Regions from separate parts of the Brenneria goodwinii genome, predicted to be linked through region 2. Evidence: predicted binding sites of a transcription regulator. Region 2 holds the regulator's gene; the other holds the start of a gene.
What was found. Region 2 encodes PhoB, which activates phosphate uptake and scavenging genes when phosphate is short. Its sites were predicted from a motif close to CTGTCATAAAACTGNCNNAT; they were not measured.
Positions count from the first base shown of each region.

Region 1: the regulator PhoB is predicted to act here: its motif matches at 1,164-1,183, upstream of pstS (phosphate ABC transporter substrate-binding protein PstS).

Region 1 covers NZ_CP014137.1:4,217,803-4,220,950, reverse strand. The annotation lists gene pstS (phosphate ABC transporter substrate-binding protein PstS) at 13-1,053, opposite strand; gene ACN28R_RS18710 (DUF4026 domain-containing protein) at 1,587-3,023, opposite strand.
Region 2 covers NZ_CP014137.1:2,977,143-2,980,290, forward strand. The annotation lists gene phoR (phosphate regulon sensor histidine kinase PhoR) at 1-709, opposite strand, end outside; gene phoB (phosphate response regulator transcription factor PhoB) at 737-1,426, opposite strand; gene sbcD (exonuclease subunit SbcD) at 1,672-2,898, shown strand; gene ACN28R_RS13345 (AAA family ATPase) at 2,895-3,148, shown strand, end outside.

The DNA.
Region 1 (3,148 bases), 1.2 Mb from region 2:
TTCTAATTATATTTAATACAATGCCTTACCACTGCTATCCTTCACATTGGTTTTCCAAGCGGCGCGAATCTGTTCAACCACTTCGGTCGGCAGAATAGCATAATCCAGCGCTGTAGCCTCAGAACCGCCCTTCTCATAAGCCCAGTCAAAGAATTTCAGCACTTCCGTACCTTGCTCAGCTTTCGGCTGTGTTTTTTGCACCAGGATGAAAGTCGTTGAGGTGATAGGCCATGCATCATCGCCTTTCTGGTTCGTCAGATCTTGAGCGAAAGATTTGCTCCAGTCTGCGCCCTTGGCCGCATTACTGAAAGTCGTTCCTGTCGGGCTGACGACTTTACCGTCTGCGGAAAGCAGTTTGGTGTAAGCCAGGTTATTCTGCTTCGCGTAAGCATACTCAACGTAGCCAATGGAACCGGGAAGACGCTGAACGAATGCGGCGATGCCATCGTTACCTTTACCGCCCAGACCGGTCGGCCAGTTAACCGTAGAGCCGGAACCGATTTTTTCCTTCCATTCCGGGTTTACTTTCGCCAGATAGCTGGTGAACACAAAAGAAGTACCGGAACCATCGGCACGACGCACTACGGCAATATCCTGATCCGGCAGCTTAGCATTAGGATTCAGTTTGGTAATGGCTGGGTCGTTCCATTTTTTGATTTTACCCAGGTAGATATCACCCAGGGTTTTACCGTCCAGCGTTAGATCGCCGGATTTGATGCCAGGAATATTCACCGCCAGCACCACACCGCCGATAACGGTCGGGAACTGGAACAAGCCATCTTCCGCCAGCTTGGCGTCAGTCAGCGGCGCATCGGTCGCACCGAAATCAACGGTTTTAGCAAGAATCTGTTTTACACCACCTGAAGATCCGATACCTTGATAGTTAACTTTATTACCGGTTTCTTTCTGATAGGAGTCAGCCCATTTGGCATAGACCGGTGCGGGGAATGTCGCACCAGCGCCAGTAAGGTTAGTAGCGGCAAAAGCGGAAACCGCCGTCAGAGAAAACGTTGCCGCAACAATACTGGCAATAGTGGTACGCATAAGTTTCATAATCCCTCCTGTGGGATACCAAAAGTATTGTCGACCCGAAGTCGTGATTAATCAGAGTGTAGTTTGCAGGAGGAAAAATAGGACAGTTGAGTGACAGTAAAATGTACGAAATGTGACAGTTTTATGACGGAGTAAGAAAACACTACCGCTGTAAGGAAGAAAAGCACGTTACCAATAACTCAAAAAGAGCGCTCAACGAATAAAGAAAACAAAACCATCATTTATTATCAATAAAATAGATAAAAAAACCCAGTAAAATCCACGTCAGCCAATCACTGATTTCTGGCTGACGTGAGGTTGAAGCATTCACTCATGTTTCTGGCTATTATCGCCAACTCACCGCCAGCGGCGGAAAACCAATGACGTATTAATACCGCCAAAGGCAAAGTTATTGGACTAACCGGCATGGCCGCCATTACCTATACGTTCTAACATAGGCATAGCAACCCATCCGCGAAACGTACGTCGGCGAGCAGTAACGCCGAACCCACGCGCTGATTTCGCTTCAGGCAGATTAGCGTTGGTCAACGCTTTTAATGGGTCTGACCATTTCCGCCTAATAGTTTATAGATGGTATCCGGCGTATATTTATCATCCTGGTAATAAATCGCCCAGTCGGTAATTAACCCCAAATCGAGCGGGTAAACGCCCCCCTCTTTCATCTTATCGATATAGAAAGGATGATTTATTAATTTTCCGCTAAAGGCGTCGCCGTTCATCGACTCAGGTATAAACCACATATGCTCACGCTCGTCCTCTGCGGGGTCGCCGTAGGGAATCCCGCATTTGACCAGAAAGCGCCATTCGTTTTCCTGCTGCGGTTCGGCTGATTTATTGAGCAGTTTTGCAAAAAAGCCTTTTTTAATCGGTTCCGCGGACACGGCATAGTTTTCGAACATCCGGCCAAAGTAATGCCAACGCAGCTTAGCCTTGCGCGACATTTCATACGTCTCGGCGTTGGTTCGCCAGAACATGATGGCATTCTGCTCTTCAAATCCCTTAAAAAACGTCTCCAGCGCCGAATTTTCTTCCGTTGCGCGGAACAGCATACAGGATGGCGTCATGTGAACGTCATCACGATCGGCCCGATCGCCAAGAAATTCGCCTTCAGGCGCATCGGACAGGTCGTAATGCATCTCTTCAAGCGGTCTAAGCTGAACGACGGAGATTGGTTTATTGACGTGGCGCAGGCCTTCTTCAAAAGGCAATGCCACCACATATTCGTATCCAGCTTGCGTTTGCCCACACAAAATCGGTTTGTTAAACGTAACCTGCTGGTTTTCAATACAGTTATTAGCGAAGTTTCTGAACAATTCGGGAATGCCGTAATAGGAATTCAGCGTATGCGGAATAACCAGCTCCACTTCAGTTATGCCGCAACGGGTAAGCCCGTGGGTATGGAACCAAAAGGCGGTCGGTGGGTTGTTGTGCGGGTCGTAAATGGCGTGGATCGTGTATAGATTCTCCACATCCGGCAACACATCATCTTCCAGTTGGAAGCGCAGCCATTCAGGCGTAAACGCTTTGTCAGCGGCGGAAACATCGATACCAAGTAATAAATCCGGCACCAACAGGCGCAGTATCCTCAGTTGATAACGATAGGAGATCAACGGATGCTGTTTGAATACGCACTCCACGAACACGGCCTGCGGTGAAGCGTTGACTTCGGCAAGCCGTTCGGGCGAGAGAGGATCGGTTGAGTAATACGGCTTAACCTCATCTTCCTCTGAGCGATCCAAAATTTGAATACGAAACGCCAGAGCATCGTCGCCGTGGCGACAGCTGTAAACAAAGCCGTCCTGTTCATCTTCCGCGTAGCTCACCTCTCCGTCGGTGAAGAAACGCTGCGCCTCTAAATTCTTTTCCAACAATGGGTAGTTCAGCGCTTCAGAAGGAAAAACAACCATGGTAGAGGGCGCGACCTTACCTTTTCCTGCGGCAATATCCAAATACTGTTGTTTATTGTTCATAACGATCTGTTTTGATAATACTGAAAATTAGCGACTATTCTAACATGTTAATAGTGATACGGTTTCACGCCCAGTCGCCACCGGGAAATAGCCTCCGAATTCACGCGATTTATTACCATTAAACA
Region 2 (3,148 bases):
AGTCATCCAGCGCATTATCCTGCATCATCTCCAAATATCCCTGCAACACGGTTAAAGGGGTGCGCAGTTCATGACTTACATTGGCAAAGAAGTTACGTCTGGCCCCTTCCAATTGATGCATCTGGGTAATGTCGCGCACCATCATCAGCAACTGCCCCTCGGAATAAGGCATAATACGGAATTCAACGTGATGCGAGTTGTTCAGTTGCAACGTTAGCGGACGGCTGAAATCCTGCCCTTTCATATAGCTGGCGAATTCAGGATAACGCAGCAGGTTGAGGATATTCTGCCCGCTGTCTTCCGGCCAACGGAAATTGAGCAGGTGCTGGGCCAAGCGATTACACCAGAAAATAGTGCCATCTTCGGTGGTGATCACCACCGCATCCGGTAACGATTCGGCGCCGCTACGAAAACGCTTAATCAATAGCGCCAATTCGCGCCGCCGCCGCCGGTTGCGCAATTGCATTTGATAAAGGCCGTAGAACAGCGGTTCCCAGCTCCAGCGGCCCGGCGGCGGCGTCATACTGCGATCGACCCACAGCCAGTAGGAGAGTTTAAGCTGATTGTAAAAATGCCAGCAAAGCACAATTAAAACAGCAGCTAAAAGGAACCAGGGCAGATAACCGAATACCAGCCCCAGCAAAAGCGCGGGCAGACAAAAAAAAGCCAGCTCCAGCGCCAGCCTCTTCCATGATAGACGTTCTAGCACGTTGATGTTTCTCCGGTACGACAACCTTCAATAACGCGTTGAAAAACGGTATCCCGTTCCCCGAACGGTTTGCACCATTTTATCATGCCCGCTGGTTTCCAGCGCCTTACGCAGTCGGCGGATATGAACATCAACAGTGCGATCTTCAACATAAACGTTAGTGCCCCAAACATGATTGAGCAACTGTTCACGACTGTAAACCCGTTCAGGATGGGTCATAAAGAAGTGCAACAACTTAAACTCCGTTGGCCCCATGTCCAGTGCCAGTTCTTCCGTCGTTACCCGGTGCGAGGAAGGATCCAGACTCAACCCGCGCATTTCAATCACTTCTTCAACGGCCATCGGCGAAATACGGCGCATCACTGCTTTGATACGCGCCACCAACTCTTTAGGGGAAAAAGGTTTGGTAATGTAATCATCCGCGCCGACTTCAAGCCCGCGCACCCGATCTTCTTCTTCGCCCCGGGCGGTTAGCATCATGACGGGTATGTCGCGGGTCAGCGCTTCACGTTTCATATGCTTGATGAATTGCAACCCCGAGCCGCCTGGCAGCATCCAGTCCAGTAACACCAGTTCAGGAAAAGGTTCTGACAGTTGTGTTACCGCACTGTCATAATCTTCAGCTTCAACAGGCTGATAACCATTCTGCTCCAGAACAAAACATACCATTTCACGAATCGGTGCTTCATCTTCCACGACCAATATGCGTCTTGCCATTGTTAATCCTGCCGTTAATCATCGTCGCTGTTAGCATGCGCTGTGCATTATGCGTCAGTTTTGTGACAGATTTATGAAAAAAACGCCGGGGCATTTTTCAACCTCGATGCCCAGCCGATCGGCATTCCCCTTGTTACATCGTTTTTTTCGCGCCGCTTTCCAAACTTATGTTTTCGCAACGACAGCTCGCGCACAGGCTGTTTATAATCAGAGACATTGCGATTACACACCGCTCAGGGAGTTCCATGCGTATTATTCACACCGCCGACTGGCATCTGGGGCAGTATTTTTATACCAAGAGCCGTGCGGCCGAACATCAAGCCTTCCTGCACTGGCTTATTGCTCAGGTCGAACAGCATCAGGTGGATGCTGTAATAGTAGCAGGAGATATCTTTGATAACGGTTCGCCGCCAAGCTATGCGCGGGAAATGTATTACCGTTTTGTTGTCGATCTACAGCGTAAAGGCTGCCAGTTAGTCATATTGGCGGGCAACCATGACTCCGTCGCCACGCTGAACGAATCGCGGGATCTGCTGGCCTTTATGAATACGCGGGTGATCGCCAGCGTCGATGGCGATGTCGAAAAACAGGTGATCGTACTGGAAAACCGTCAGGGGCGGCCCGGCGCCGTACTGTGCGCAATCCCCTTTTTGCGTCCGCGCGATCTGATAACCAGCCAGGCCGGACAATCCGGCGATGAAAAGCAGCAGGCATTGCAGGATGCCATCACCGAGCATTACCAGCGGTGTTACCAGTTGGCCTGTCAGAAACGTGAAATACTGGGGCTGCCGCTGCCCATCATCGCCACCGGCCATCTGACGACCGTCGGCGTTACCGCTTCCGACTCCGTGCGCGATATCTACATCGGTACGCTAGATGCCTTCCCGGCGCAGGCGTTTCCGCCGGCGGACTACATCGCGCTCGGACACATTCACCGCCCGCAGCGCGTGACGAAAAGCGAACATATTCGTTACAGCGGCTCCCCTATTCCGCTGAGTTTTGATGAGCTAGGCAGTGAAAAGTCCGTCTGTCTGGTCAGCTTCGAACCGGATGCCCCGCCAACGATAGAGACGCTGCCTATCCCGATGGCGCAACCGATGCGGCTCATCAAAGGCGACCTGGCCGATATCGAGCGCCAACTATCCCTCTTTAATGATTATCAGGGGGAAAAAACGGTGTGGCTGGATATCGAAATCACCACCCAGGATTATCTGAACGATATGCAAAAACGCATTCAGGCGCTGACCGACGGGTTGCCCGTCGAAGTGCTGCTATTGCGCCGCGCCCGCGAACAGCGCCTGCAGGCGATTGTGCGGCAGGAAAAGGAAACGCTGAATGAGCTGACGGTACATGATGTTTTTGAACGGCGGCTGGCGGCGGCCGGAGACCTGGAGGAAAATCGGCAACAGCGCGTGCGCACGCTGTTCGATCGGGTTATTGAAGAATTGGAACAGGATGAGCGCGCCGAATGAAAATACTCAGTTTGCGGTTAAAAAACCTTAACGCCCTGAAAGGCGAATGGAAAATCGACTTCACCCAGGAACCCTTTTCCAGCAACGGACTATTTGCCATTACCGGTCCGACCGGCGCGGGGAAAACCACGCTGCTCGATGCGATTTGCCTGGCGCTGTATCACGAAACGCCAAGACTAAAAAATATCACCGCCAGCCAGAACGAACTGATGACCCGCAACACCGCCGAATGCCTTGCCGAAGTGGAATT